2 regions of the Mycobacterium sp. IDUB_28 genome follow, and region 2 is predicted to be linked to the other one. Evidence: predicted binding sites of a transcription regulator. Region 2 holds the regulator's gene; the other holds the start of a gene.

Region 1 (15,811 bases), on a different contig from region 2:
AGCCGCCCATGATCACCAGGCGCCGCAGCAGTGTCGGCAGCTCCGGTTCGGCGCGCAGCGCCAGCGCCAGGTTGGTCAACGGTGCGGTGGCCAGTCCGATCAGCTCCCCGCGGTGGGCGCGGGCAGCGCGCACCCACGCGGTGGCCGCGTCGTAATCGGTGACCCGGCCACCGGCGGGCGGCAGCTCGGCATGCCCTAAACCCTTGGGCCCGTGTCCCTCCCGGCGAACAGGCAACGGACCGCTCAGTGGCTGATCGGCACCCCGCGACACCGGTACCTCGGCGGCGCCGCACATTTCGAGTAGGCCGAGGTTGTTCGCGCACACCTGGTCCACCGCGACATTGCCTGCCGTCGAGGCGACGCCGACCAGCGTGGCGTCCGGACTGGCCAACAGATAGATCAGGGCGAGGGCGTCGTCGATACCGGTGTCCACGTCGGCGAACACGGTGTGCACCGGCGTCACGATACGCTGACCTGATGCCTGACGAATTAGCGCCGCACTTCGACGATGTGCAGGCCCACTACGACCTGTCCGACGACTTCTTCCGGTTGTTTTTAGACCCCACCCAGACCTACAGCTGCGCGTACTTCGAGCGCGCGGACATGACGCTGGAAGAGGCGCAGCTGGCCAAGATCGACCTCGCGTTGGGCAAACTGGGGTTGCAGCCCGGCATGACACTGCTCGACGTCGGCTGCGGGTGGGGAGCCACCATGATGCGTGCGGTGCAGCAGTACGACGTCAATGTCGTCGGCCTCACTCTGAGCAGGAACCAGGCCAATCACGTCGAGAACCTGTTCGCGGCATCGGACAGCCCGCGTTCCAAACGTGTTCTGTTGCAAGGCTGGGAGCAGTTCGACGAACCCGTCGACCGCATCGTCAGCATCGGTGCGTTCGAGCACTTCGGCCACGAACGCTACGACGCGTTCTTCACCCTGGCGCACCGCATTCTGCCCGACGACGGAATCATGTTGCTGCACACCATCACCGGGCTGCACCCGTTGGAGATGAAGGAACGCGGCATGCCGTTGACCTTCGAATTCGCCCGCTTCGTCAAATTCATCGTCACCGAGATCTTTCCGGGTGGGCGGCTGCCGTCGATACCGATGGTGCAGGAGCGGGCCACCGCCAACGGCTTCACCGTGACCCGCGTGCAATCGCTGCAACCGCACTACGCGAAAACTCTCGACATCTGGTCGGCCGCACTCGAAGCCCACAAGGATGAAGCCATCGCGCTGCAGTCCGAGGAAGTCTACGAGCGTTACATCAAATATCTGACCGGGTGTGCGGAGATGTTCCGCATCGGCTACATCGACGTCAATCAGTTCACGTGTCAGAAGTGACTACCAGTGCACTCCCGGCACTAGTCGCACCGCCCGCCTGACCGGCTTGGGCACGCCCACGGTCTTGAGGGCCCGCACCGGGCGAGTCGGCCGCCGGCGGGTCGAAGACCGTTGCGGCACCGGCTTTTCCGGAGGGTCGATGCCGCGGGCCGCGGCGGAATCCGGGTAGCCCAGGTACAGCTGGTGCAGGATGCGCCGTGCGGTGCGCGGGGCGAAGTAGTTGCCGGCTTCGGCCAGGGTGCCAATCGGGGTGTCGATCCGGCTCGGCTTCTCGACGAGACCGCGAACCACCATCGCCGCCGCGCGCTCGGGGCTGATCGCGCGCGTCGGGTTCAGCCGCTGCGACGGCGCGATCATCGGGGTCCTGACCAGCGGCATGTGGATGTTGGTGAACGTGATGTGGTCCGAGAGTGTCTCCGTCGCAACGACTTCGGAGAACGCGTCGAGCGCGGCCTTGCTGGGCAGGTAGGAGCTGTACTTGGGGCTGCGGGCCTGCACTCCGGCGCTGGACACGTTGACCACGTGACCGAATCGGCGTTCGCGCCAGTGCGGGAGCAGCGCCAGCACCATCCGGACCGCGCCGAAGTAGTTGACCGCCATCACCCGTTCGTAGTCGTGCAGCCGGTCGGTGGAATTGACCACCGAACGCCGGATCGACCGGCCGGCATTGTTGACCAGGTAGTCGACGTGGTCGAAGCGGCCCAGGATGTCCTTGACGGTGGCGTCGACCGACGCCGAATCGGTGACGTCGCAGGCGAAGGCGTACGCCTGGCCACCCTGGGCGCGGATTTCGGCGATCAGTTCATCGAGGGCTTCGCCGTTGCGGGCCAAGGCGAACACGGTCGCGCCCCGCTCGGCGACGGCGATGGCCGAGGCCCGGCCGATGCCGCTGGACGCTCCGGTGATGATGACGTGCCGGCCGGACAGCGGCGCGTGCGGATCGGTGCGACGCGCCCGGTCCGGATCGAGATTCGCTGCCCAGTACCGCCACAGGGCGGGGGCGTAGGCGGAAAACTCGGGCACTTGAATTCCGCTGCCCTGCAACGCCTTCTGGGTTTCGTCGCTGACGAAGGTGGGGGCCAGGTCGACCACGTCGAGGACTTCGCCGGGAATCCCCAGCTGGGTGGCGGCCATGTTGCGTAGCACCCTGGCACGCCCGGTCGCCCGGAGTACCGAGGTGCCCACCGAGCGGGGCAGTGATCCACGCAGCGGTGGCAGCCCGGCCGCGCGTGCGATCCCGCGATAGATGCCCCGCAGACCGATGGTGGTGGGTGCGGTCAGGTGGAAGGTCTGCTGATCCCGGTCGTCGGCGTGCAGGAGCGCGACGAGTGCGTCGACCACGTAATCGACGGGAACGATGTTGGTGCGGCCGGTGTCGGGCAGCATCAGCGGAGTGAACGACGGCAGCACGGCCAGCTTCGCCAGGACGCCGAAGAAGTAGTACGGCCCGTCGACCTTGTCCATCTCGCCGGTGCGGGAATCGCCGACCACCACCGCCGGTCGGTAGATCCGGTACCGCAGCCCGGGGGTCGCCCGTACCAGCGCCTCAGCCTCGAACTTGGTCTGGTGATATGGGGTCGGCAGCTGCTGGCCGACGTCGAAGTCGTCCTCGGTGTACTCGCCGCGGAACTCACCGGCCACCGCGATCGACGACACGTGGTGCAGGGTGGCGTCGAGTCGCTGAGCCAGCGCGATCACGGCGCGGGTGCCCTCGACGTTGGCGGCGCGCTGCGCGGCCTCGCCCGCGGTGATGTCGTAGACGGCCGCGCAGTGCACCAAGTGCTCGACCCGGCCCAGTTCGGCGACGACCTGATCGGCGAGATTTAGTTCAGGCAGCTCGCCCACCAGCGGTTTCACCCGTTCACCCCACTCCTGGGTGAGCCGCTCGAAGCGGCCGAGCGACTGACGCCGCACCAATACCCACACCTGCGCATCGGGGTGCTGGTCCAACAATCGGGAAACGACGCGGCGCCCGATAAACCCGGTACCGCCGGTAACGACATACCGCATGCAGCCCATCGTGGCGGCACCGGCCGCCCGCGTCAACCGTGCGGGTCAGGTGAAACTGCGCACACCGTCCCAGTCCACCAGCTTCCAGCCGGTGACCGGGTTACCGGTGATGACGACCCGCCCGAGGTTGGGCAGCGGATGGTTGTTGAACAGCGTGGTCTTGGGGTTCTTGACGTTCATCAACGTCCAGGCCATGATCGCGGTCCCCTGCGAGAACACGACGGGCTTGCTGTGACCGCTGTCGTAGATCTTGCGCACCGCGCCGGTGAACTCCGAATTGAACTTGGTGCCGCTGATCGAGCCGGGGATGCTGTTCTCCGCGTCGCCTTCGACCCAGCGCACCGGCGCCAACAGGTAGGTGGACGCGGCCATCGACTCGGGCTTGCCGTTGAACCAACCGGCGCTGATGGACTGCAGGCCGCGCAGGATCTCGGCCTGCTTGTTCAGCTCACTGGCCAGCGGCGCCGCGGTCTGCTGGTCCGCGGCCATCGGGGAGGTGTAGATCCAGTCGAAGTCGGTGCGCCCGACCTGATGGGCGAGCTGCTGGGCCTGCGCCTTGCCCTCGGCGGTGAGACTGGGACCGGGCTCTGTGGTGTCGATGATCCCGTCGGCGTTGGCCTGCGACTGGGCGTTGCGAATGAAAGTCACGGTGATGTTGCGGGCCTGCGGGCCGCCGCCACCGCATGCTCCGAGGAGTACCGCCGCCACGAGCACGGCTACGACTTTGGGGGCCTGCCCGATCAGGGTGCGCTTCGCCATGGCGATAGCCTGCCCTGCCGACACCGTCGGTGGGAAGGGTTTGCAAGGCTTAGGTCACAGAAATGACGTGATTTAGTGATTTCGGGATGGACAGGAGTCTGCATGGCGATCGACCCCAGCGCGGTCGGAGCGACGACCGAGCCCCAATTGTTCGAGTGGACCGACCGGGACACGCTGCTCTACGCACTCGGTGTCGGCGCCGGAATCGACGAACTGCCCTTCACGACCGAGAACAGCCACGACATTCCGCAGCAGGTGCTGCCGACCTATGCGGTGATCTGCTGCCCGGCCTTCGGGGCGGCCGGTAAAGTCGGCAGCTTCAACTGGGCGATGTTGCTGCACGGTTCCCAGTCGGTGCGGTTGCATGCGCAGCTGCCGCCGGCCGGGAAGCTGTCGGTGACCAGCGAGGTCGTCGACATTCAGGACAAAGGTGAAGGCAAGAACGCCGTTCTGATGTTGCGCGGCGTGGGCAAGGATCCCGACAGCGGGACGCTGGTCGCCGAGACGCTGACCAACCTGGTCATCCGCGGCGAAGGCGGCTTCGGCGGCGAGAAAGGGGAGCGACCGGCCGCCCCGCAGTTCCCCGACCGCGAGCCCGACGCTCGGGTCGACCTGCCCACCCGCGAGGACCAGGCGCTGATCTACCGGCTCTCCGGGGACCGTAACCCGCTGCACAGCGACCCGTGGTTCGCCACCAACCTGGCCGGCTTCCCCCGGCCGATCCTGCACGGGCTGTGCACCTACGGGGTGTCGGGCCGCGCGCTGGTCGCCGAACTGGGCGGCGGCGTCGCCGCCAACATCACCTCGATCGCCGCGCGGTTCACCAAGCCGGTGTTTCCCGGCGAGACGCTGTCCACCCTGATCTGGAAGACCGAACCGGGCAAGGCGTTGTTCCGCACCGAGGCTCTTGGGGCGGATTGGACCGATGGACCCGCCGCCCGGCTGGTGCTCGATGACGGTGAGGTCGAATACGCGTCTAACGCCTGACGCCGCGGTAGTAGTGGACATAGGCGGCGGCCGGCACCACCACGAACGTGAGCACGATCAACGCGATCGAGAAATAGTTGGCGCCGCCCTGCGCGGTGAGGAACAGGGTGCGGTAGTCGAAGGACACCGCCAACGCGACCGAGATCACCACCGCCGCCACCGGTAACACCCTGTCGGTGAACCGGTTTCGTTTCACCTTCGAGTGTCGTACGGTGTCTCGCGCCAGCGCGATCAGCGCGATCGGAACGACGATGAACTGGACGAAGCGGGCGATCACTGCCAGGCCGGTCAGGTTCTCGATGTCAAATCGCAGCGCGAGGGGAAACGCCAGCGCCAGGGCCGCGGTGATCCCGAACGCAAGCATCGGGACGCCGAAGCGGTTCTTTCTCGACAGGCGCGCCGGGAGCGTCCGGGTGGCCGACAGCGCGGTCCACAGCCGCGGCGCGCCGAACGAGGCGGCGACATTGATGCCGAACATCGACACCAGGGCGCCGAGGGTGACCACCGTCCGGAAGGCGTCGTTGCCGATGGCCGCGGCCAGTTTCACCGTGTCGGTGGAATGCACGACCCGGTCCGATCCCAACAGCATCGCCACCGTCACCGCCAGCACATAGACGGTGCCGACCGTGAGGATCGAAATCGGGATGGCGCGGGGGAGGTTGCGGTCCGGTTCGTGCATCTCCTCGGCGGCGTTGGCGATCGATTCGAAACCGGTGAATGCATACAGGGCGGCCATCACCGCCAGGATCAATCCTGACACCGTGCTCTGGCCGATCTCGATGAACCCGAACAACGCGTAGGGTGCTGGCGCGAAGACCTCCGGCTGGCCCGCGGTGGCGTAGTTGTTGACGCCACCCGCAACGACGATCCAGAGCCCGCCGAGGATGAAGATCGTCAGCGCAAACACCTTGCCGACCGTGGAGATCCCGTTGGCCCATTCGATGGCCCGGTTGCCGAACAGGTTGATGAGCAGCAACACCAGCATGAAAATGAGGAACGTCAACGTCTTGACGCTGAACAGTTGACTGTCGTTAGCCCAATTTTCATGGGGGAAAACCACTTTCAGCAGTGTCGCGACGAACAACGACGCCAGGACGCCCCAGGCTATGGATGCCACCACGGCATGGGTGACGCCGACGTAGATGCCGATCCGCTGCCCGAAGGCGGCTGTGGTGTAGGCGTAGGACGCGCCGTTGGTTTTGACGTAACGGGCAGCCGTGGCGAAGACGACCGCCATTACCCCGACGAACAGACCGGCCAGCAGGTAGGCCAGCGGCGCCAACGGTCCCGCGAGCCGGATCACCGCGCCCGGAGTCAGGAAGATGCCGGCTCCGATGATCGCGTTGATCCCGAGCATGACAATGCTCCAGAAGCCGAGCTTGCTGATGCCCACCCTCCCTGTTCCTACGACACTGACCCGTCAACAGCCGAGTCGGCGAGCCAGTTCGTCGGTGAACTCGGCAACCTGTGCGGGACTGTCCAGGGCATACCGGGCGGCGGTGGCGCGATCCCCGTCGTCGTTGTGCCGCACCACAATCGGGATGCCGTCATCGCGCACCGCGTCGAAGGCGTCCTCGTCGGTGATGTCGTCGCCGAGGTAGATCGGCACCAACGGTCCGGATCCTGCCTCGTGCAGATGATCGATCACCCACCGCAATGTCCGGCCCTTGTCCCAGTCCAGGTCCGGGCGCAACTCGATGACTTCACGTCCCGTTGTCACGCGCAGCGCGTCGCGTTGACCGGCGGTGCGGACCGCGGCCGCCACGTCGCCGATCCGGTCGCGTGCGGCGTTGCGGTAGTGCACGGCGACCCCGAAGCGCTTGTGCTCCACCGTGACTCCGGGGATGTCGCCGAGTTTGTCCCGCAGCTGGGCGGCGGCTTGCTCGAGCACCGGGATGGCCGCTGCCGCTTCCTCGTTCTGGTGGTGGGTGCCGTCGGGCGCCGTCAGTTCGAATCCGTGGCTGCCCGCGTACCAGATGCCGGGCAGGCCCACGCGCCGGGCGACATCGGCGAGGTCGCGGCCACTGAGCACCGCGACCGGACAACGGGCGGCCAGTTGTTGCAGTGCTTCGGATGCACCGGGGGCCGGCTCGGCCGTATCCGGGTCGTTCACGATCTCTGACAGCGTGCCGTCGAAGTCGAAGAACACCGCGGGTCGGCTGACGGTGATCTCGCCGATGGCCCGCAGTGCGTCCGCCAACTCGGACATGCGCCGGTCCCCCTTGCGCACGGCTATCTCGGCGAGGTCGGCGACAACGGCGTCGGCTCCGGGTATCGCGTCGCGGCCAAATCCGATCACGAGCGCGAACCCCGCGTCCCGCGCGACATTGACCCGGGAGGCGTCGGATGCGACAACAGCACATCTACCCCGCGGCACGGCCAGTCGCTCGGCCGACTCGATCACGGGGTTCGGCGTGTAGGTAGCGGTGCGAACGCCCGCCTCACGCATGTCGTTCAGTACCGATTCAGCGAACGGCAGGTCCGTGTCGAAGAGGACCGCGTCGATGCGTCGCGGGTCGATGGTGACCGGCATGTACCCACCCTCTCACGAGGGGGTTGCCGGTCGGGTCAGTGGCGGCGCACTCGCGCCGGTGGCGCGGACGGCCGCCACCGGACCGCGGCGCTGGGAACCGAAGGCCTTTTGCGTGGGCGTTCGAACGGCAGCACCGAGCTCCGGCCGAGCGCCAGCAGACGCGTCGTACCCTGTTCGATGCCGGCGGCAAGCTGCTCCAGCTGGGCGGCCGCCTGGTATTCGGCGGTGACACCGAAGATCAGATCGTCGGCGTAGGTCAGCACTGCGACCCCGGTGCTGAGTTGCGGCCCGGTCGGTGGGACCGGCAGCAGGCGCTGCAGTGGTTGACCCAGCAACTGCAACCGGTGCCGTGGTCCGGGCGCCCCAGTGCTCAACGTCACCGCATCGTGTTTGCGGAACCGAGACACCGATTGAATGATGTTGGTGTACAGCGCCCGTGGTGAACGTGCTGGGTGGGGTTGGACCTGCTGCCTCGACCCGGCGTGCACCGCCTGCAGCTGCCGGACGGGATCCTCGAGATCGACGGGGAGGTAGGTCAGCGTCGGGCCGACGGCCCGCAGCGAGTCCGCCCGGGGTTGCTCACCGCGGCTCACCAGCACGGTGCGGAAGCTTTCGGTGATCGCGGCGACGGCGACGTCGTTGGTGCTCACCCCGAACTTGCGGGCCAACCTGTCGACGGCGGCGCGGGGGACGCGCACCGTGCGATAGTGCCGCAGTGTGTTCGCCGGTCCGGCCGGCGCGGGCCAGGTGCTCGCGGCGGCGGCGACGTCGGCGGCAACCCGTGCCGCGATCTTGACCGCGCCGAACGGCAACTGCCACCAGGTGTCGCCGTCGGGTGGTGAAACCGGAGGCCGGGCAACGGCATCGGTGAAGGCAACGGGATCGCCGTCGTCGCAGAGCCGGGTGAGCAGATGCGCCGGCGGGAGGTCGCGCGCAAGGCCGTGGTGGATCTTCAGCAGGATCGCCCACTGGTTGCCCTCGAGGCGCTCGATGATCCAGCACTCCCACGGCGGGCGGCCGGGCTCCAGCGGCCGCTCCAGGGCGTGGGCGATGGCCCGGAACAGCTCGGCGTCGTCACCGGGGGGAGGCAGGGCGACCCGCTGCAGGTGCGGGGTGACGTCCGAACCCGGCTGAATGCGTTCGCTCAGCAAATTCTCGATGACGGTGTGATCGGGCTTGGTCCCGCGGATGACGGCCACCGCTCCCGTCGCCAGATCTGTGTGCCGGTCGTGTTCTGGGATCCGCAGCGGTCCCACGTTCACCATTGTCGTCGTCGTCATGCCAAGCCCCCACCGATGTCTGCAACAGTTGTACCAGTATCCGAGGGGGATGTGCACGCCGGTAGGTCAGCCAGGTTAAGAATGCGTTTATCAGATAAAGAGGGATTTAACTGGGGCGATATCACCGTAGCGCGTCATGTTCGCAAATTGTTTCGGCGGCGTTCCAAAGGTGTTCCGGTGCGGGTTTCGAACTGTTGGCGACGACGTGACACTCGAACAGATGTTCGATATACTGGTTCGATGGGATGGCACAACGGGCCGCCGAGTTGGTCGGAGATGGAGCGGGTTCTCGACGGCAAACCGCGCCATGCGGGCCGGCCGGCCGCGGCTGTGCCGGCTGGTGATGCTCCGTTGTCGCAGAAGCGCGGATCGTATTCAGCAAAATCGGACGGGCGCCGGCGCCGGTCGTCGGTCGCATATGCCGAATTGCATGCGCATTCGGCGTACAGCTTCCTCGACGGGGCCAGCACGCCGGAGGAGTTGGTGGAGGAGGCAGCCCGGCTGGACCTGTGGGCGCTGGCGCTGACCGACCACAACGGCCTGTACGGCGCGGTGCGATTCGCTGAAGCGGCCGTCGAACTCGACATGCGCACGGTGTTCGGCGCGGAATTGTCGCTGAGCTGCCAGGCGCGCACCGAGCAACCGGATCCGCCCGGGCCGCATCTGCTGGTGCTGGCCCGAGGTCCCGAAGGGTACCGGCGGCTGTCGCGGCAACTGGCCACCGCACACCTGGCCGGCGGGGAGAAGGGCAAGCTGCGTTACGACCTCGACGCATTGACCGAAGCCGCCGGCGGCCACTGGCACATTCTCACCGGATGCCGGAAAGGTTCTGTGCGACAAGCACTCTCCGACTCCGGACCCGATGCGGCGCGGCTGGCGTTGGCCGACCTGGTGGATCGGTTCGGGGCACATCGGGTGAGCATCGAACTGACCCATCATGGTCAACCCCTCGACGACGAACGCAATGCGCTGCTGGCCGGGCTGGCGCCGCACTTCGGGGTCGGTGTCGTCGCCACCACCGGAGCGCACTTCGCCGATCCGTCCCGGCGCCGGCTGGCCATGGCGATGGGTGCGATCCGGGCCCGGCAGTCCCTGGACGACGCCGAGGGATGGCTGGCACCACTGGGCGGCTCACACCTGCGCTCCGGTGAGGAAATGGCTCAGCTGTTCGCCGAACGGCCCGAGGTGGTGACCGCGGCCGCCGAACTCGGCGAGCAGTGCGCGTTCGGGCTGGCATTGATCGCGCCGCAGCTGCCACCCTTCGACGTACCCGAAGGGCACACCGAGGACAGTTGGCTGCGCGCCCTGACCATGGCGGGTGCGGCCGATCGCTACGGACCGGCCGATCGGGCGAAAAGAGCATACGACCAGATCGAGCACGAACTGAAAATCATTGCCCGACTGAGTTTTCCGGGTTACTTCCTGGTGGTGGACGACATCACCCGGTTCTGTCGAGAAAACGACATCCTGTGTCAGGGCAGGGGATCGGCGGCCAATTCCGCGGTCTGTTACGCCCTCGGGGTGACCGCTGTCGACCCGATAGCCAACGATTTGCTGTTCGAGCGCTTCCTCTCGCCCGCCCGCGACGGCCCGCCCGACATCGACATCGACATCGAGTCCGACCAGCGCGAAAAAGTCATCCAGTACGTCTACGACAAGTACGGCCGGGATTATGCCGCCCAGGTAGCCAACGTCATCACCTACCGGCCGCGCAGTGCGGTGCGCGACATGGCGCGCGCGCTGGGTTTCTCGCAGGGACAGCAGGACGCGTGGAGCAAGCAGATCAGTCACTGGTCGGGGCAGCCCGCCGATATCGAGGGCATTCCCGAGCAGGTGGTGGACCTGGCCAACCAGATCCGGAACCTGCCGCGGCACATGGGTATCCATTCCGGCGGCATGGTGATCTGCGACCGCCCGATCGCCGACGTGTGCCCGGTGGAATGGGCGCGCATGGCGAACCGCAGTGTGTTGCAGTGGGACAAAGACGACTGTGCGGCAATCGGTTTGGTGAAATTCGATCTGCTGGGTCTGGGCATGCTCTCGGCGCTGCACTACGCGCGGGATCTGGTGGCCGAGCACAAAGGCATCAATGTGGACTTCGCCCGGCTCGATCTCTCCGAACCGGCGGTGTACGAGATGCTGTCGCGGGCCGATTCGGTGGGCGTGTTCCAGGTAGAGTCGCGCGCGCAGATGGCTACGCTGCCGCGGCTGCGGCCGCGGGTCTTCTACGACCTGGTGGTAGAAGTCGCGCTGATCCGGCCCGGGCCCATCCAGGGCGGGTCGGTGCATCCCTACATCAAACGTCGCAACGGTATCGACCCGGTCGTCTACGATCACCCGTCGATGGAACCGGCATTGCGTAAAACGTTGGGAGTACCGCTTTTCCAGGAACAGCTGATGCAGCTGGCGGTCGATTGCGCCGGCTTCTCGGCTGCCGAAGCCGACCAGTTGCGGCGCGCCATGGGCTCCAAGCGCTCCACCGAACGCATGCGACGGCTGCGCGACCGGTTTTACGACGGCATGCGCACCTTGCACGGGGCGCCGGACGAGGTGATCGAGCGGACCTACGAAAAGCTGGAGGCGTTCGCCAACTTCGGTTTCCCGGAAAGTCACGCGCTGTCCTTCGCGTCGCTGGTGTTCTACTCGTCGTGGTTCAAGCTGCACCACCCGGCGGCGTTCTGTGCGGCGTTGCTGCGCGCCCAGCCGATGGGTTTCTATTCGTCGCAGTCGCTGGTGGCTGACGCGCGCCGGCACGGCGTGCTGGTGCACGGTCCAGACGTGAATGCCAGCCTGGCTTTCGCGACGCTGGAGAACGCCGGGCTGGAGGTCCGGTTGGGGCTGGGGGCGGTCCGCCACATCGGCGACGACCTGGCTGAGAAACTGGTCGACGAGCGAAAAACCAACGGCCCGTTCATCTCCCTGCTGGACCTGACCACTCGACTGCAATTGAGCGTCCCGCAGACCGAAGCGCTGGCGACGGCCGGCGCGCTGGGCTGTTTCGGGATGTCCCGGCGTGAAGGGTTGTGGGCGGCCGGGGCCGCGGCCACCCAACGGCCGGACCGGTTGCCCGGCGTCGGCTCGTCCTCACACATCCCCGCGCTGCCCGGAATGAGCGAACTGGAGCTGGCGGCTGCCGACGTGTGGGCCACCGGCGTCTCTCCCGACAGCTATCCGACGCAGTTCCTACGGGCCGACCTCGACGCACTGGGGGTGGTGCCCGCCGCCGCATTGGGGGAGGTGCCCGACGGGGACCGGGTGCTGGTCGCCGGCGCGGTGACCCATCGGCAGCGGCCCGGCACCGCCCGGGGGGTGACGTTCGTCAACCTCGAGGACGAGACGGGCATGATCAACGTGCTGTGCACACCGGGGGTGTGGGAACGCCACCGCAAGCTGGCCCACACCGCGCCGGCGCTGCTGATCCGCGGTCAGGTCCAAAATGCCAGCGGCGCAATCACTGTCGTGGCCGATCGGATCGGCCGCATCACTTTGGCGGTGGGCTCGAAGTCCCGGGATTTCCGGTGAGTTTGTGCTGGTGCGCGAGCACCACCGCGTGGATACGGTCGCGCACACCGAGTTTGGCCAGGATGCGCGACACATGCGTCTTGACCGTCTCCTCGCTGACCACCAACTCCGCGGCGATCTCGGCGTTGCTGTGGGCCTCGGCGACCAGCAACAGCACCTCGTACTCCCGGGCGGTGAGGGAGGCCACTGCGGCGGGAGTGGGCACCGGTGCCAGCGAGTCCGCGACCCGGGCAGCCAGTCGGCGGGTCATCGCGGGATCGATGACGGAGTCGCCGCGCGCCACGATCCGGATGGCGCCCACAAGTTCCTCCGGCGGAAGGGATTTCAGCAGGAAGCCACTGGCCCCGGCCTGCAGTGCCTGCGCCAGCACCGTCTCGCTGTCGTAGGTGGTCAACATCAGCACCCGGGTGTCGCCGGCCGAGACGATCGGGGCGATGGCCGCGATCCCGTCGAGTTTGGGCATCCGCACATCGAGCACGCACACGTCGGGACGAAGTCGCAACGTCTGCTCGATCGCGGTGCGCCCGTCGCCGACATCGGCGACGCACGAGGTGTCGGGATGCGCGTCGATGATGGCGCGTAGTCCGGCGCGGAACACCGCATGATCGTCGGCGATCAGCACGCGGATGGTCATGGCGTCGCGATCGGCAGCGACACCATGACGCGCCATTCGTTCTGGCCACCGCATTCCAGCCTGCCGCCGAACAACTCGGCGCGGCGCCGGATCCCGTCCAGGCCATGATGCAGCGAATCACCGGAATAAGGTTGCACAGCAATGGGATTGGTTTGCGCAATCTCGAGCCGTGCACCGGCCCGGCGCACCTCCAGACGGGCGGTGCCGTCGCCGTGGCGCAGCGCGTTGGTGAGGAGTTCCTGCACGATCCGATACACCGTCACGTCCAGTGACGGCGGCAAGACCAGCGGGTCGGTGGGCAGCACGAGTTCGACCGAAAGGCCCGCCCTGCCCACCGACTCGACGAGTTCGTCGATACCGCCCAGGCCGGGCTGGCGGTCGCCGGCGTCGTGTCGGCCGTGCAGCAGGTCGAGCTGGCGGCGCAGATCCACCATCGCGGCCCGGCTGGAGGATTCCACCGCCGACAGGGATTCGGTGACCGCGGGCTGGCCGCCCGCCAAGGCGATCCGGGCCGCACCGGCGTGCACGCCGATGGCGCTGACGTGATGGGAGATCACGTCATGCAGGTCGCGCGCGATGGCTTCGCGCTCGTCGGTCAGTGCCCGTTCCAGCGCGAGGCGCTGCTCCCGAGCACGCAACCGGTCGCGCTGTTCGAGTTCGGTGACGTAGATGCCCCCGGTCGCGGTGTACCGGCCCACCAGCCAGGGCACGAACCCGTTGGACCCGGCGATGATCACCAGCAGCCGCCAGTCGTCTCGGCCGGCTGCATTGAGGATCGCCGCCCATCCCACCGCCCCCACCAACAGCGGAACGATCACCAGCGAAACCCGAGTGGACAACCAGGCGCCGGCGCGGAACCCGGCCACCAGGATGCCGATATCGCTGACACCGGTGGCCCGGCCGTGGTGGTAGAGCAACAGGCACGCCAGCAACCTGGTCACGACCTGCGTCACGGCGACCAGGGCCACCGAGGCGGGCGGACCGGCCAGGGCCAGGTCTGCCGCCGCCAGCAGCCCCGCCACTGCCGTCGCGGCAACCGGCGCTTCGCCGTAGATCCCCGAGACCAGAAAATAGGTGACGTCGACCGCGGCGGCGATCACCCCCACCAGCAGCGATTGACGCGTCAACGACCGGCGCACCTGTTCCAGCGGCAGGTCGGCGGTGCGGGCCATGGGAGGCCACACTACCGCTGCGCATCCCCCACGAGAGGGATGCGCAATCGCTCCGGTGCGCGATGTCTGGCCGATCGATTGTTCATAGCGTGGCGGCATGCAAGCCACCACCACGCTGATCCTCGCGACGGTTCCCGCCTTCGTGCTGTTGTCGTTCCTGGAATGGGTCGACGTGCGCCGCGACCCCGCCGAGTCGGCGTTCTCGGCGCGCGACACCGCCGGCAACTGGGCGACCTATCTGCTCAACGCCACCTTCAGAATCCTTGGGCACTACGTGCTGCCGTTCTCCACGATCGTCGCGGCCGGCGCGCTGACCCCGCTGCACCTGTCGCCGCGGCACTGGTGGGTGTGGGTGGCGTGCCTGGTGGTCACCGACTGCTGCTACTACTGGGCCCACCGCGGCGATCACCGCATCCGGCTGCTGTGGGCCGCGCACAGCGTGCATCACTCGAGTACGCATTTCAACATCTCGACCAACCTGCGGCTGCCGTGGTTCCACCCGGTGTCCTACGCCGTGCGCAGCATGGCCTGGCTGCCGGCCGCGCTGCTGGGATTTCCGGCATGGATGATCTTCCTGGTCAACACCGCCGGTTTGGTCTTCCAGATCCCGTGCCACACCGAACGGATCGGAAAGCTCTGGCGGCCATACGAATTCCTGTTCAACACCCCGTCACACCACCGGGTGCACCACGGCTCCAACCCGGCCTACCTCGACAAGAACTACGGCGGTGTGTTCATCATCTGGGACCGGTGCTTCGGTAGCTATGCCGAGGAGGTCGAGCCGGTGCGTTACGGGCTGACGCACCGCATCGACACCGACAATCCGGTGAAATACAACTACCTGGAGACGGTGTCGCTGATGCGCGACGTATCGCACGCCGAGTCGTGGCGGGGCCGGTTCGGCTACATGTTCGGGCCGCCGGGTTGGACCGAATCGCGGGTGCCCGCGCGACTTCTGGAGAATTACGCTCGGAGTCCCGGAACCCGTTGTGGCAGTTCGACGGTCGTGGCCGACGATCAGCGCGGGTAGGGTGCCCCACATGACCCTCGACCTGACCGTGGACGAAGTCCTGCGCACCACCCGCTCGGTCCGTAAGCGCCTCGATTTCGACAAGCCGGTGTCGCGCGACGTGCTGATGGAGTGCCTGGAGCTGGCGCTGCAGGCACCGACCGGTTCCAATTCGCAGGGCTGGCAATGGGTTTTCGTCGAGGACGCGGACAAGAAGAAGGCGATCGGCGACGTCTATCTGGCCAATGCCCGCGGCTACCTCAGCTCGCCGGCCCGCGAATATGCCGAGGGCGACACCCGCGGCGAACGGATGGGTCGGGTGCGTGAGTCAGCGATGTACCTCGCCCAACACATGCACGAGGCGCCGGTGCTGCTGATCCCGTGCATCGAGGGTCGCGAGAACAAGTCGCCGCTGGGCGGTGTGTCCTTCTGGGCGTCGCTGTTCCCGGCGGTGTGGAGCTTCTGCCTGGCGCTGCGGTCGCGCGGGCTGGGCTCGTGCTGGACCACGCTGCACCTGCTCGGTGACGGCGAACGCCAGGTCGCCGACGTGGTCGGCATCCCTTA
Region 2 (15,811 bases):
ACCGGCCAGCCGTTCGCCGCGTCCGCGCCGCGCATCGGTGCCCCCCGCTGGGGCACGGTGATCATCGGATTAGATTGTGAGACAACGATTCTCGATCAGCGACTGGCGAAGCGCACCGAGGCGATGTTTACCGACGGGCTGGTCGAAGAAGTGCGCGGGCTGCTGGATCGCGGCCTGCGCGACGGTGTCACCGCGTCCCGTGCGCTGGGGTATGCCCAAGTGCTTGCGGCGCTGGATGCCGGCGGGACGCCCGCGTTGCTCGACGACGCCCGCGAGCAGACATTCGTCGGTACCCGCCGCTATGTACGACGACAGCGGTCCTGGTTCCGTCGCGACCACCGGGTGCAGTGGATCGACGGGACCGCCGAGGGTGCCGTCGATGAGGCGTTGCGGGCCTGGCGGCACGTAACCTGATCTGGTGCGTTTCGCCAAAGGTCACGGCACCCAGAATGACTTCGTGCTGCTGCACGACGTGCAGAGCCGAGCGGACCTGTCCGCCTTCCGGGTTGCTGCGTTGTGCGACCGGCGCCGGGGCCTGGGCGCCGACGGGGTCCTGCGGGTCACCACCGGTGGCGCCGCTGTGGCGGCCGGCGCGCTGGCACGCCTGCCCGACGGAGTGGGCGCCGGCGACTGGTACATGGACTACCGCAACGCCGACGGCTCGACCGCGCAGATGTGCGGCAACGGCGTGCGGGTCTTCGCCCACTATCTGCGGGCCAGCGGGCTGGAATCGCGCGACGAGTTCGTCGTCGGGTCACTGGCCGGCCCCCGGCAGGTGAGCCTGCACAGTGTCGATGCCACCAACGCCGACATCACCGTTGACATGGGCAAGGCCAACCGGACCGGCGCGGGGGAGGCGCTCGTCGGGGGGCGGCGTTTCACCGGCGTAGCTGTCGACGTCGGCAACCCGCACCTGGCCTGCGTCGACCCGCAGCTGACGCCGGCGACCCTGGCGGCGCTGGACGTGGCGGCCCCGGTCGGCTTCGACGCCGAACAATTCCCCGACGGCGTGAACGTCGAGATCCTGACCGCTCCCGCGGACGGGGTGGTCTGCATGCGGGTGCACGAACGGGGTGTCGGCGAAACCCGTTCCTGCGGAACCGGAACGGTGGCCGCGGTGGTCGCCGCGCTGGCAGCCGAGGGCCTCGACACCGGGACGTTGACGGTCCGGGTGCCCGGCGGCGACGTCGTCGTCACCCTCACCGAGGCCACCAGCTTCCTGCGGGGCCCTTCGGTACTGGTGGCCCACGGCGAGCTCGACGACGGCTGGTGGGACTCGCCGGTCTGATATTCGGGTGCGTCAGCCGCCGCGACGTGCCACCATCGAAAGCGCTTATGACATATCCAGATTCGCCCGAGACGGGCATTCCAGAACCCAGCCTCGGTGAGCTGGCGCTCGAAGACCGATCGGCGCTGCGCCGTGTCGCCGGGTTGTCGACCGAACTCACCGATATCTCCGAGGTCGAGTACCGCCAGCTGCGGCTGGAACGAGTGGTGCTGGTCGGTGTGTGGACCGAGGGCAGCGCGTCGGACAACCAGGCCAGTCTGGCCGAACTGGCCGCCCTGGCCGAGACCGCCGGATCCGAGGTGCTCGAGGGTCTGATCCAGCGCCGCGACCGTCCCGACCCGTCCACCTACATCGGGTCGGGCAAAGCGCAGGAGTTGCGCGAAGTGGTGGTCGCAACCGGCGCCGACACGGTGATCTGTGACGGCGAGCTGTCGCCCGCCCAGCTCACCGCGCTGGAGAAGGCCGTCAAGGTCAAGGTCATCGACCGCACCGCGCTGATCCTGGACATCTTCGCCCAGCACGCGACCAGCCGGGAGGGCAAGGCGCAGGTGGCGCTGGCCCAGATGGAATACATGCTGCCGCGACTGCGCGGGTGGGGTGAGTCGATGTCACGGCAGGCCGGTGGCCGGGCCGGTGGCAGTGGCGGCGGCGTGGGGTTGCGTGGCCCCGGCGAGACCAAGATCGAGACCGACCGGCGGCGCATCCGTGAGCGCATGTCCAAGCTGCGCCGCGACATCAGGGCGATGAAGCAGGTCCGCGACACCCAACGCAGCCGTCGGTTGCAGGCCGACATGCCTTCGATCGCCATCGTCGGCTACACCAACGCCGGGAAATCCAGTGTGCTCAACGCCTTGACCGGCGCCGGCGTCCTGGTCCAGGACGCGCTGTTCGCCACCCTGGAACCCACCACCCGCCGCGCCGAATGGGACGACGGTCGCCCGTTCGTGCTCACCGACACGGTCGGGTTCGTCCGTCACCTGCCCACCCAGTTGGTCGAGGCGTTTCGCTCCACCTTGGAGGAGGTGGTCGACGCCGACCTGCTGGTGCACGTGGTCGACGGCTCCGATGTCAATCCGTTTGCCCAGATCAGTGCGGTGCGACAGGTCATCTCGGACGTGGTCGCGGATCATCACGGCGATGCGCCGCCAGAGCTGCTGGTAGTGAACAAGATTGACGCGGCCGGCGACCTGATGCTGGCCAGGTTGCGGCACGAACTGCCCGGCGCGATGTTCGTCTCGGCTCGCACCGGTGACGGGATCGACGCTTTGCGGAGCCGGATGGCCGAACTCGCGGTGCCGACCGACACCGCGGTGGACGTGGTGATCCCCTACAGCCGCGGCGATCTGGTGGCGCGGGTGCACTCCGACGGGCGGGTGCAGCAGGCCGAGCACCAGACCGACGGCACCCGTATCCAGGCCAGGGTCCCGGTGGCGCTGGCCGCCGCCCTTGCGGAGTTCGCGGCACGCGGCTGACGACCTCCGGCACCGACCAACCACCCGGTTGGTATATGTTGGGGAAAGAAACATACATCTTTCCGACATCCGGAGGCCATACGCATGGGTAGCGCCGTCAAATACCAGCGCACGCTTTTCGAACCCGAGCACGACTTGTTCCGGGAGTCTTACCGGGCCTTCCTGGACCGCCACGTCGCTCCCTACCACGAGGAATGGGAGAAGGCCAAGATCGTCGACCGCGGCGTCTGGCTGGAGGCCGGCAAGCAGGGCTTCCTGGGTATGGCGGTGCCGGAGGAGTACGGCGGCGGTGGCAACCCCGACTACCGCTACAACACGATCGTTACCGAGGAGACCGTGGCCGGGCGCTACAGCGGTCTCGGATTCGGCCTGCACAACGACGTGGTGGCGCCCTATCTGCTGAAACTGACCAACGAAGAGCAGAAGCAGCGCTGGCTGCCCAAGTTCTGCACCGGCGAGCTGATCACCGCGATCGCGATGACCGAGCCGGGCACCGGCAGCGACCTGCAGGGCATCAAGACCCGCGCCGTCAAAGAGGGTGACCACTACATCCTGAACGGGTCGAAGACGTTCATCACCAACGGGATCAACTCCGACCTGGTGATCGTGGTCGCCCAGACCGACCCGGAGAAGGGCGCCCAGGGATTCAGCCTGCTGGTCGTCGAGCGCGGCATGGAGGGCTTCGAGCGGGGCCGCCACCTGGACAAGATCGGTCTGGACGCGCAGGACACCGCCGAACTGTCCTTCACCGACGTCAAGGTGCCGGTGGAGAATCTGCTGGGCGAAGAGGGTCTGGGCTTCATCTATCTGATGCAGAACCTGCCGCAGGAGCGGATCAACATCGCCATCATGGCCGCTGCGGCGATGGAGGCGGTGCTGGAGGACACCGTGCAGTACGCCAAGGAGCGCAAAGCATTCGGCAAGCCGATCGGCAGCTTCCAGAACACGCGGTTCCTGCTGGCCGAACTGGCCACCGAGGCCACCGTGGTGCGCATGATGGTGGACAACTTCCTGGCCCTGCACCTGGAGGAGAAGCTGACGGTCGAGCAGGCCGCGATGGCCAAGTGGTATTCCACCGAGAAGCAGGTTCACCTGATCGACCGGTGCCTGCAGCTGCACGGCGGATACGGTTACATGCGCGAATACCCGGTTGCCCGTGCGTATCTCGATGCTCGCGTGCAGACCATTTACGGTGGCACGACCGAGATCATGAAAGAGATCATCGGCCGCAGCCTCGGCGTCTGACGGTCGGCGGCCGCAGGCCGCGATTTCGATGTGGAACGTTGACCGGATCGAGCCCTGACGTAGCGTCGGTCCGTGCGAAATGCGTATCCGCTGCGCTCGGTCGAGGCGCAGGTGCCGCTCTCCCATCTCTCGCGACACGGGCGCGGCCCGGCATCATTTCGACGTCGGGTCGATAACCGTTTCCGTAATATCTACAATTTGACTTCGCATTTCTCGTTCGCTAGAGCAAAGTTATGCGAGCCCGGCAACGATGCAGGTCGTAGCTGGGGAATGGCCCACGGCGGGCGATCCGCCGGCTCGCCAGGTGGGCAGGGGCATCGGCTGGGAGGCTTGGTGGACGGGCGGAGAGGGCAATTGAGCAAGCTGGTCGGTCGGGCGCTGCTCGGCTTGGCGGCTACCGCGCTGGCTGTGACGCTGCTGGCGCCGACCGCTGCGGCGTCCCCGATCGGCGACGCCGAGGCGGCCATGATGGCCGCGTGGGAGAAAGCCGGTGGCGACACCTCGACGCTGGGCGCCCGCAAAGGCGACGTCTATCCGATCGGGGACGGCTTCGGGCTGGACTTCGACGGCGGCAAGATGTACTTCACGCCTGCCTCCGGCGCGAAGTTCATGTTCGGCCCGATCCTGGAGAAATACGAATCGCTGGGTGGTCCCGCGGGTAGTGACCTGGGTTTTCCCACCATCAATGAAGTGCCCGGCCTCGCCGGACCGGACAGCCGGGTCAGTACCTTCGCCGCCAGCGACAACCCGGTGATCTTCTGGACGCCCGACCACGGTGCCTTTGTGGTGCGCGGCGCCCTGAACGCGGCGTGGGACAAGCTGGGCAGCTCCGGCGGCGTGCTGGGCGCCCCGATCAGCGATGAGACCTACGAGGGCGAGGTGACCTCGCAGAAGTTCACCGGCGGTGAGGTGTCCTGGAACCGCAAGACCAAGGAGTTCACCACCAATCCGGCGAACCTGGCCGAGCAGCTCAAGGGTCTGCAGGTGGCGATCGACCCCACTGCCGCCATCAACATGGCGTGGCGCGCCGCAGGTGGCGCTGCCGGACCGCTGGGCGCCAAGAAGGGTAGTCAGTCGCCGATCGGCGGGGACGGCATCGCCCAGGAGTTCGACGGCGGCAAGATCTTCTTCAGCCCGGCCACCGGCGCCAACGCGGTCGAGGGGCCGATCCTGCAGAAGTACGAAGCAGTCGGTGGACCGGTGAGCAGCGACCTGGGCTTTCCGGTCGCCAACGAGGCCGACGGCGGCATCACGCCCGCCAGTCGTGTCGCTGTGTTCTCCGCAGCTGACAAGCCGGTGATCTTCTGGACGCCCGAACACGGCGCTTTCGTCGTGCGCGGAGCCATGAAAGCCGCCTGGGACAAGCTCAAGGGGGCCACCGGCAAGCTCGGCGCCCCGGTCGCTGACCAGACGGTGGACGGCGACGTGGTGTCGCAGAAGTTCACCGGCGGCAAGATCTCGTGGAACCGCGCCAAGAACACGTTCACTACCGACCCGGCCAACCTCGCGCCGCTGCTGTCCGGCCTGCAGGTGTCGGGGCAGAACACCCCAAGTAATTCGGCGTCGGCGCCCGCGGGCAAGAAGTTCACCTTCCACTGGTGGTGGCTGATCGCGGCCATTCCTTTGCTGCTGCTGGTGCTGATGACGGTGTTGGTGGTGTCGGGTTTGCGTCGGCGCCGCGCCGCAGTACCGGATGCGCCGGTGTACGACCGCGACCGGGACCTCGGTGTGGAATACGACCCCGGTGCCGATGACCGCTGGCCGCATGAGGAAATCGATTACGGTTCCGAGCGTTTCCCGCCCGTCGACCAGCATGTCGAGGCAGAGGCGGACGCAGACCCCACCGCCGGCCGGGTCAGCTGGTCCAGAGCGGGGGCCGTCCCGCAGGCCGGCTCCGAGCAGGGTGTTGACGACGACGAATACGGCCACGTCGCCGAAGAGCATTTCGATCCGGACGGGTCGGCGGAGTTCGAGGAGGAAGACCCCGACGCGGTGGGCACCACGCCCATCCCCGTCGTGTCGCGCGGCGCTCTTGGTGAACTCGCCGAGGAGGAGCCGGTCGTGCCGGAGACAGTCGCGCCGGACGATTTCGCGCCGGAGGTGTCGGTGCCGCAGACGAATGCGCCGTACCTGCCGGTCCCGGACGTGCCGGAGTTCGAGGAAGTGCCCGAACCTGTGGACGTTCAGGAGAGCCCGGAACCCCCGGAGTTCGTGGAGTACCCGGAAACGGAGCCGGCCCGGCCGTCCAGCGAGGATTATGCGGACGCGTTTTACCCGATGACCGAGCCGGGGCGCAATGCGGACGACGAGTCACCCGATCTCGCCTCACCGCCGGATGCTGTCGCGGTTCCCGAGCTGCGAAAGGGTCGACATGCCGCAGCGGACCCGGCCGGGTATGCCGTGGAACCTGACACGCCGTTCGGGGCCGCCCCGCAGGTCCAAGCGCCGACCGCCGCGCCAGCAGGCAGCGCCGCGGTGCGCCCGACCATCCATCTGCCGCTCGACGACGACCCGTACCGGGCGCCGGACGGCTATCCCATCAAGGCCAGTGCCCGGTTCGGGCTGTACTACACGCCCACCAGCGCGCTGTACCACGACACCCTGGCCGAGATCTGGTTCGCCAACGAAGACGCCGCGCGCGCCAACGGCTTCGTCAGAGCCGATTGAGGATGCGCGCTACACCTTGCGAATCACGGTGACGACCTTGCCGAGCACGATCGCATCGTTGCCGGGAATCGGATCGAACGCGGGGTTGTGCGGCATCAGCCACACTTGACCGCCCGCTCGCTTGAACGTCTTCACAGTGGCTTCGCCGTCGATCATCGCCGCGACGATGTCGCCGTTGTCAGCGACATTCTGCTGGCGGACGACGACCCAGTCGCCGTCGCAGATGGCGGCCTCGACCATCGACTCACCCACGACCTTGAGCAGGAACAGCGTCCCTTCGCCCACCAGCTCGCGGGGCAACGGGAACACGTCTTCGACGGCTTCCTCGGCCAGGATCGGGCCGCCGGCGGCAATGCGCCCCAAGACCGGGACGAAAGTGGGTTCCGGCAGGGCGTCCGAGCCGATGACATCGGTACGGGGCACTGCCGCATCGTCGGCACCGCGCACGTCGACGGCGCGCGGGCGATTCGGGTCGCGCCGCAGATAGCCTTTGCGCTCCAGGGTGCGTAACTGGTGGGCGACCGACGAGGTGGACGTCAGGCCCACCGCGTCGCCGATCTCGCGGATACTCGGCGGATAGCCCCGCGTTGTCACCGAGGTACGGATGACCTCGAGGATGGTGCGCTGCCGCTCGGTCAGCGTTACATCGGCCGCAGGTGGCCGGCCTTGTGTCGCTTTCGCACTACCCGGGCCGAAACCGGCCGCGGTGTCGTTGCTGTCGCTCATGGATCTGAATGTAACCGCACCAGGCTCAAAATTCAAACATGTGTTCGACCGGGCGTGTCATCGCCCAGACCACAGCCGGGATCTGCGGAAATAAAGTGAATCACAAGTGTGTAACTTCCGCGTGGTCGGGGTATCTGATAGTCACCCAGCTGGTTGCACCGACAAATCCTTGTCGGTGGTGAGGTCTACCGTTTTGCTCGTGCGACACGCGTCGCTCAAATGTTCGGGTTTCGAACACGTGAGCGACTATGGTCGAACACACGAGCGATAAGTAGTCGACCGGAGGGAACGGCATGACACTCATCTACGCGGGTCCGCACCGCAGCGGGAACACGCAGGGCCACCTGAACAGGCCTGTTGGGCGGCCGGTGCGCCAATATCCCTCGTACCGCGCCGGCCAGGGTGGATCCAGCAGACCGGGGCCCGCGCGCCCGGGTGTGGCGCCCGTTCGCTACTACGGCACCGGCGTCACGCGCTCGACGGTCGCACATCGCAGACGCCCGGTGAGCGTGGCCACCACGATCGGACTGGCCCTGCTCGCGGGCGTCATCACCGTGTGGCTGGGGCTGATGGCGAACTTCGGCAGCATGGTCAACGACGGCGCGGCCGAGTCGGCGCCGCAGGTGCCCGCCGCCCTGGCGGTCGTGCGGGTGGAACCGGGGGAGTCGTTGCAAGACCTCGCTGCCCGGGTGGCGCCCGGCGCGCCGGTGCGCGACGTCGTGGAACGGATTCGCGACCTGAACGCACTGGATTCCAGTGCGGTCTCGGCGGGTCAGACCCTGATCGCCCCGATCGGCTGAGCGAGCACCCGCCCGGTCGATGGTTGCCCGGGTCAGCGTTGGCCCGCTACGGAGCACGCGGGTACTGTCGGGGTGTTCTTCTACCCGGATACCAGTCGGTACGGCAAAGGAGCGGCTCTTGCACTGCCCGTTCTGCCGGCATCCCGATTCGCGGGTGATCGACTCGCGAGAAACCGATGAGGGCCAGGCGATCCGCCGTCGTCGCTCGTGCCCGGAATGCGGACGCCGGTTCACGACGGTGGAGACCGCGGTGTTGGCCGTGGTCAAGCGCAGCGGCGTCACCGAGCCCTTCAGTCGCGAGAAGGTGATCAGTGGCGTCCGCCGGGCCTGTCAGGGGCGCCAGGTTGACGACGATGCGCTGAATTTGCTTGCCCAGCAGGTGGAAGACGCGGTGCGTGCCGCCGGCCCTGAGGTCCCCAGCAACGAGGTCGGCCTGGCCATTCTGGGACCGCTGCGCGACCTCGACGAGGTGGCCTACCTGCGGTTCGCCTCCGTCTACCGGTCCTTCTCGTCGGCCGACGATTTCGAGCGCGAGATCGAGGCGCTGCGCGCGCACCGCAACGTTTCGACGTCCGGCTGACCGCACCCCGATGGTCGCCGAACTACATCCTGATCTGCATGCGCTGGCGCCGTTGTTGGGTACCTGGGTGGGCCGGGGCGCGGGGGAGTATCCGACGATCCAGCCTTTCGAATACCTCGAAGAGGTTGTCTTCGCCCACGTCGGCAAACCTTTCCTGAGCTATGGACAGAAGACCAAGGCCCCCGCCGACGACAAGCCGTTGCATGCCGAGACGGGCTATCTTCGGGTACCGCAGCCCGGTCACGTGGAGCTGGTGCTGGCCCATCCCAGCGGCATCACCGAAATAGCGGTCGGCACCTACTCGGTGACCGGTGACGTCATCGAAATCGATGTGGCGACAACCAGTATCGGACTGACGCCGACGGCCAAAGAGGTCAGCGCCCTGGGGCGGTCGTTGCGGATCGCTGGGGACGAGCTGTCGTACTCGCTGCAGATGGGTGCGGTTGGGCAACCCCTGCAACACCATCTGTCCGCCACGCTGCGCCGACAGCTGTGACAGCCGCGCCGGCTCGCGGACGCGAACTCAGGTGGCGCTGCGCTCGTCGGCACCCATCGCGTTGAGCACGGCCACCCGGGTGTCAGTCGGACCGCTCACGGTTCCCTCGCCGCCGCCGGTGCGAAGCAACTCGCGCAGCGCGGCCTGGTCGTAGTCGGGGGGCGCGGTGGTGTCGATGAAGCGCTGGACGAGGTCGAGGAAGCGGGCCGGGTCGTCGTGAAACGGAAAGTGCGCGGCGTTCTCGAAGATTTCGAGTTGGGACCCCGGCATTGCGGCGTGCGCCATGTACGCGTGCTGGACCGGGATGACCGAGTCCTTGCGGCCCCAGATGATCTGCACCGGAATCGCCTGGGTCAAATAACATCGGTCCAGCATGGTGACGATCTGGCCGCGCCAGTCGACGACCGCCCGCAGGGTGCGGGTGAACGCCGCCGAAGCGGTCGGCTCCGGGAGATCGTCCAATATCCGCAGCATGTTCGGCAGATCCTGGCCGATAGCCGTCGACCCGAGCGCCAGACCCGCCAACCGGCCCAGCAACTGCACCGCCGGCAGCACCAGCGGCAGGCGCAGCAGCGCCAGCGCCTCGGCGCCCATCGGCAGCGACGCGAACCGCAACGCGATGTTGACGTCCTTGGTGACGCCCCCGGCGCCCACCAGGATCAGGCGCTCGACCAGGTGGGGGAACTGGTAGGCGAACTGCATGGCCACCCCACCGCCCAGCGAGTGGCCGATGATGGTGACCCGCTCGATGTCCAGCACGCTGAGCAGGTCGCGCATGCCGTTGGCGTACGCCGCGGCTGAGTAGTCGGCGCGCGGTTTGTCAGATTTGCCGTGGCCCAACAGATCTGGGGCGATGACGGTGAACCGCTGGGCCAGTTTGGCGTGGATACCGGTCCACGTCGTGGAGTTGTCGCCGATGCCGTGGATCAGCAGGATCGCCGGGCCGGATCCGGCGATCCGGAACGCCCGCTTGTAGCCGTGGATGGTGCGGAACTGCAGCGACGGGGTGGTCACTTCCCGCACCGGGCGAAGATTGCGTTTTCGCTCGGTCATGTCGCCAACCTCGTCGTCGGGCCGTTAAGGCGTTCGGGACTAACTCGAATCGTCGTCGTCGTGCTTCTTCTCCGCCTGCTGAGCCAGAAAGCGCTCGAACTCGGCGCCCAGCTCGTCGCCGCTGGGCAGTTCCTCGTCACGTGCCAGCAAAGATCTGTTTTCCTGAGCGTCGATGAACGCATCGTACTGGCGCTCGAGCGCGGTCACCACTTGAGCGACTTCCGCGCTCGCCTGGACCTGTTCGTCGATCTTGGTCCGGATCTCAGCGGCCGCCTCGGCCAGCGCCTCCACCGGCAGATCCAGCGATCCCGTCTTCGCCACCTGCTCGAGCAGAGCCTGCGCGGCGGCCGGGTAATCGGTCTGGGTGAGGTAGTGCGGGACGTGCACGGTGAAGCCGACCACCTCGTGGCCGTGTTGCGCCATCCGGTATTCCAGCAGGTTGGACGCGCTGCCCGGGACCTGGATCTCGGAAATCCACGGCTGGAAGTCGGCGATCAGCTCGGCGTTGTTGGAGTGTGCGGTCATCGTGACGGGCCGGGTGTGGGGGACGGCCATCGGAACAGTGCCCAGGCCGATCGTCTGCCGCACGCCCAGGCGTTCGGCCAGCAGTCGCACCGCGGTGATGAACCGCTCCCACTTCAGGTCCGGTTCCATGCCGGCCAGCAGCAGAAACGGGGTCCCGACGCTGTCGCGCAGCGCGTACAGGCTCAATTCGGGATCGTCGTACTTGGTGAAGTGGTCGGTCTTGAAGGTCATCATCGGCCGCCGGGAGCGGTAGTCCAGCAGCTCGTCGATCGCGAATGATGCGACCAGTTCGGTGTCCAGCACCTCTTTGAGGTGGGCGGCGGCAAGCCGAATCGCGTGACCGGCGTCGGAGAACCCCTCCAGGGCGTGGACCAGCACCGGACCGCGGCCGTCGGATGCCGATAACTGAGGTGCCGGGAACTCCAGCTCGTACATGCCGGGTTGTCCGGGCTGGTATTCCTGCGCCTCGCCTGGGTCGTGATGGTCGGACATTGAGCGTGCCTCCTTCCGGGATTCGCGCGCGGGCCTCTCTAGGTTGCCCTAACCAGTCTCCCTCAATCGACGCCGCATCTCTCAGAACGCAGTCGGACCGGTTTCTATTCGCTTGCCGGTCCCCTCCGGTCGGGCAGGATGGGACCGATGCGCGCAGTGACGGCAACGATCAGCCTGGCGGTGATTCTTGCGTCCTGCGCCGCGCACGAGGGCGCTCATGTGGCGCCGGACCCGCGGGTGGGTGCGGTTTTCCGGGACGGCGGCAATCGGCACGGGTGCAGCGGTTCGGTACTGCACTCGGCGCGCGGTGACCTCGTGCTGACCGCTGCGCATTGCCTGCTGGGCCCGGCGAAGACGACCTTCGTTCCGGGTTTCAGCGGTGCCGCCGGGCCCGCCGACGTCTGGACGGTCGACGCGGTGTACTTCGACCGACGCTGGACTGGCAGCCGGGACCCGCGCGCGGACTACGCGATCGCCCGGGTGAGCGGTGCGCGCGGGACGGTGGAGGGCCGTGCCGGCGCGGCCCTGAGCCTGGGGACCTCCCCGCTGCCGGGCACCCGGGTGAGTGTCACGGGCTATCCCGCGGGCGTGGGTGGCGGTCCCATCGGCTGCCAGGGCACCTCCGGCGTCACCGGGAGCGGATTCCCCTCGTTGCCGTGTGCCGGGCTGGTCGGCGGAACGAGCGGCGCGCCCTGGGTCGACGGGTCGAAGGTCGTCGGGGTGGTCGGCGGTCTGGAGGGTGGCGGATGCACCGAAAACCTCTCCTACAGCGCGCCTTTCGACGAGAACATCGCACAACTGCTCGCCCGCGCCGAAGCCCGCGGTCCCGGCGACGTCGCACCAGCCGACTACGACGACCACTGCTGAGATTTACCGCAAGAACTGGCTGAGCGCGCGCATCTTGTTGGTCACGTCCAGCGCGGCGACCTTGTAGGCCTCGGAGAACGTCGGGTAGTTGAAGACGGCGTCGACCAGGTAGTCGACGGTTCCACCGCACCCCATGACCGCCTGCCCGATGTGCACCATCTCGGTGGCGCTGGTGCCGAAGATGTGCGCGCCGAGAATCTTGCGGTCGCGGGTGGACACCAGCAACTTGAGCATGCCGTAGGAGTCGCCGGCGATCTGGCCGCGAGCCAGTTCGCGGTACCGGCACACACCTACCTCGTAGGGGATGGATTCCTTGGTCAGGTCCACCTCGGTGGCGCCGACGTAGGAGATCTCCGGGATGGAATAGATCCCGATCGGCTGCAGCGCAGTGATGCCGTCGGTCGGTTCCCCGAACGCGTGGTAGGCGGCCAGCCGACCCTGGTCCATCGAGGTCGCCGCCAGCGCCGGGAAGCCGATCACATCGCCCACCGCATAGATGTGTTCGACCTTCGTCTGGAACTGGTCGTCGACGAAAATCCTTCCGCGATGGTCGGTTTCGAGTCCCGCGTTCTCCAGGCCGAGGCTGGCGGTCTGTCCTTCCCGGCCGGCGGAATACATCACGGTCTCGGCGGGTATCTGCTTGCCGCTGCCCAGGGTGGTGACGGTGCCCGAGGAGCCGACGTCGACGGCGGTGACCTCCTCGCCGAAGCGGAAGGTGACCGCCAGGTCGCGCAGATGGAACTTCAGCGCTTCGACGATCTCCGGGTCGCAGAAGTCCAGCATGGTGTCGCGCTTCTCCACCACCGTCACCTTGGTGCCCAGCGCCGCGAACATCGACGCGTACTCGATGCCGATCACGCCGGCGCCGACGACCACCATGGAGGCGGGCAGCGAACGCAGATCGAGGATGCCGTCGGAGTCCAGCACCCGGCTCTCGTCGAACTCGACCCCGGACGGGCGCACCGGTTTGGTGCCGGTGGCGATGACGATGTAGTCGCCGCTGACCGTGACCCGCTCGCCCTGCGCGTCTTCCTCCACCAGCACGGTGTGCGGGTCGATGAATCGGCCGTGGCCCAGGACCAGGTCGATACGGTTGCGCATCAGCTGCGAGCGGACCACGTCGACCTGCTTGGTGATCACGTGCTGGGTGCGCGCGAGCAGGTCGGCCGGGGTGATCTTGTCCTTGACCCGGTAGCTGGCGCCGTAGAGTTCGCGCTGGCTCATGCCGGTGAGGTAGACCACGGCCTCCCGCAAGGTTTTCGACGGGATCGTGCCGGTGTTGACGCAGACTCCGCCGACCATGCGCCCGCGTTCCACGATCGCCACGGACTTGCCCAGCTTGGCCGCCGCGATGGCGGCTTTCTGTCCGCCGGGTCCGGAGCCGATAACGACCAGGTCGTATTCGCGCATGGAGGTCATGGGATAGACGATAAGGCCCACAGTCCAGACTTTCTCCACAAGCGCGGCGCTGAATCACGTTGCGCGAGCGCGGACTGACGGTGTCAGTCGTCAGCGTTGTGGTCATGACGAAGCATCGAGAAGACTTTCAACTGAATCGGCCCGGCGCGTTGATCGCGGCCCTACCCGCCATCCTCGGTTTCGTGCCGGAGAACTCGTTGGTGTTGGTGTCGCTGGAGGACGGGGGACTGGGTGCGGTGATGCGTGCCGACCTGGCCGACGACCTGATCGAGCGGGTCGATCAGCTTGCGGAGGTTGCCGCCGCGGCGCGCCCGGACGCCGCGATCGCGGTGATCGTCGACGACGAGGGTGCGCATTGCGCGGTGTGCAACGAGGAGCATCAGCGGCTCTGTGCAGCGGTCGCCGCGGCCTTGGCCCGTTACGACATCGACCTGTACGCGGCGCACGTGGTCGACGAGATCGCGCGCGGCGGACGCTGGCACTGCGTCGATTCCTGCGGCAAAGGCGGCGAGATCGACGATCCCTCGGCGTCGCCGCTGGCGGTGGCGGCGGTGGTGGACGGCCGGCGGCTGTACCGGCGGCGTGCCGATCTGCAGGCGGTGATCGCCCCGGACGTAGCGCGCGGTGCGACGCTGCTCGCGGCCCTGAAAGACGCGGAGAGCGTGCGCGAGAAGGCGGTTCGAACCGATGCCGCCGCCTGTTGCCGAGCCGAGGTGGAGAAAGCGCTGGCGGCCGCGGCCCAGGTGCTCGACGGCGAACTGCTCTCGGATGCCCAGGTCGCCGAGCTCGGTTGCGCCTTGAGCGATACCCGGGTGCGGGACACGCTGTATGCCCTCGCTGTTGCGGAGAGCGCCGACGCGGCCGAGTCGTTGTGGTCGGTGCTGGCACGGCTGCTGCCGCCACCTTGGCGGGTGGAGGCCCTGGTACTGCTGGCCTTCAGTGCCTACGTGCGCGGTGACGGGCCGCTGGCGGGTTTGTCGCTGGAGGCGGCACTGCGCTGCGACCCGGACCATCGGATGGCGGGCATGCTGGACACCGCCTTGCAATCGGGGTTGCGGCCCAACGACATTCGCAGATTGGCGGGTACCGGTTACCAGCTGGCCGAGCAACTCGGGGTACGGCTGCCGCCGCGCCAAGGCAGGCGCGCCGGGTGACGGCGCGGAACGAGGCGGGTCAGACCTTTTCGACCTTCACCGCGTGGGCCATCTCGTGCGGCAGGGTGACGTTCTCGTGTCCGGGAATGACGATGGTCACTCCACCACCCGGGCCGGTCTCGACCGTGACGCGGGCGTTGGGCACCACTCCGGCGTCCTTGAGTCGGCTGATCAGGTCGATGTCGCCCTGCACGTGCTCGGTGAGTTGACGCACGACGACGGCGACCGGCGATCCGCCCGGCAGCTCGGTCAGCCGGACCAGGTTGGCGTCGTCGGCGCCGGATTCGGCGGTCAGGCCCAGGTCCAGCAGGCCGGGGATCGGGTTGCCGAACGGCGAGGTCGTCGGGTTGTTGAGCACTTTGACCAACCGGCGTTCGACGTCCTCGCTCATCACGTGCTCCCACCGGCAGGCTTCGGCGTGCACTTCCTCCCACGGCAGGCCGATCACGTCGACGAGCAGACGTTCGGCCAGCCGGTGCTTGCGCATCACTGCCACGGCCAGCGTGCGGCCCTTGTCGGTGAGCTCGAGATGCCGGTCGCCGGCCACCCGCAACAGTCCGTCGCGTTCCATCCGGGAGACGGTCTGGCTGACGGTGGGGCCGCTCTGCTCGAGCCGTTCGGCGATCCGGGCGCGCAGCGGCGTCACGCCCTCTTCCTCGAGGTCGTAAATAGTCCGCAGGTACATCTCGGTGGTATCAACCAAGTCGTTCATTCAGCATCCTCCGTTGCCGCCGAGTCTACTTCGCCAGCCCTGCGGGTGTTCGCGCAAAACACCCCACCGCAGCAGTATGCCCGCCGCGTAACCGCGGCGGGCACACCGTCTCCAGTAAAGCTTGCCAAACGAGCGAATTCGTACCTCAGCTGGCGTACGACCGCAGCCGATCAGCTCGTTCGCCGTGACGCAGCTTGCACATCACATCCCGCTCGATTTGCCGGACCCGCTCGCGGGACAGGCCGAACAACTTGCCGATCTGGTCCAGCGTGCGGGGCTGGCCGTCATCGAGTCCGAAGCGCAACCTGATCACCT

What was found. The regulator LexA, encoded in region 2, represses DNA repair genes until DNA is damaged. The targets are predictions, from matches to a motif close to CGAACANNTGTTCG.
Region 1: the regulator LexA is predicted to act here: its motif matches at 9,124-9,137, upstream of ACZYZ9_RS09225 (error-prone DNA polymerase).

What each region holds. Positions count from the first base shown of each region.
Region 1 covers NZ_JBVAXK010000003.1:493,170-508,980, forward strand. Annotated here, with positions in the region: gene ACZYZ9_RS09185 (nucleoside hydrolase) at 1-463, opposite strand, end outside; gene cmaA1 (cyclopropane mycolic acid synthase CmaA1) at 478-1,341, shown strand; gene ACZYZ9_RS09195 (SDR family oxidoreductase) at 1,342-3,351, opposite strand; gene ACZYZ9_RS09200 (histidine phosphatase family protein) at 3,397-4,110, opposite strand; gene ACZYZ9_RS09205 (MaoC family dehydratase) at 4,213-5,097, shown strand; gene ACZYZ9_RS09210 (APC family permease) at 5,087-6,490, opposite strand; gene otsB (trehalose-phosphatase) at 6,518-7,630, opposite strand; gene ACZYZ9_RS09220 (wax ester/triacylglycerol synthase domain-containing protein) at 7,666-8,910, opposite strand; gene ACZYZ9_RS09225 (error-prone DNA polymerase) at 9,151-12,432, shown strand; gene ACZYZ9_RS09230 (response regulator) at 12,392-13,066, opposite strand; gene ACZYZ9_RS09235 (sensor histidine kinase) at 13,063-14,238, opposite strand; gene ACZYZ9_RS09240 (sterol desaturase family protein) at 14,336-15,268, shown strand; gene ACZYZ9_RS09245 (nitroreductase family protein) at 15,279-15,811, shown strand, end outside.
Region 2 covers NZ_JBVAXK010000006.1:68,639-84,449, reverse strand. Annotated here, with positions in the region: gene miaA (tRNA (adenosine(37)-N6)-dimethylallyltransferase MiaA) at 1-414, shown strand, start outside; gene dapF (diaminopimelate epimerase) at 419-1,288, shown strand; gene hflX (GTPase HflX) at 1,336-2,760, shown strand; gene ACZYZ9_RS14265 (acyl-CoA dehydrogenase family protein) at 2,845-4,005, shown strand; gene ACZYZ9_RS14260 (LGFP repeat-containing protein) at 4,339-6,672, shown strand; gene lexA (transcriptional repressor LexA) at 6,682-7,398, opposite strand; gene ACZYZ9_RS14250 (LysM peptidoglycan-binding domain-containing protein) at 7,692-8,198, shown strand; gene nrdR (transcriptional regulator NrdR) at 8,317-8,778, shown strand; gene ACZYZ9_RS14240 (peroxynitrite isomerase) at 8,789-9,274, shown strand; gene ACZYZ9_RS14235 (alpha/beta fold hydrolase) at 9,302-10,327, opposite strand; gene ACZYZ9_RS14230 (proteasome assembly chaperone family protein) at 10,367-11,344, opposite strand; gene ACZYZ9_RS14225 (trypsin-like serine peptidase) at 11,492-12,211, shown strand; gene sthA (Si-specific NAD(P)(+) transhydrogenase) at 12,215-13,621, opposite strand; gene ACZYZ9_RS14215 (DUF4192 domain-containing protein) at 13,735-14,784, shown strand; gene ACZYZ9_RS14210 (metal-dependent transcriptional regulator) at 14,804-15,496, opposite strand; partial or broken gene ACZYZ9_RS14205 (sigma-70 family RNA polymerase sigma factor) at 15,642-15,811, opposite strand, start outside.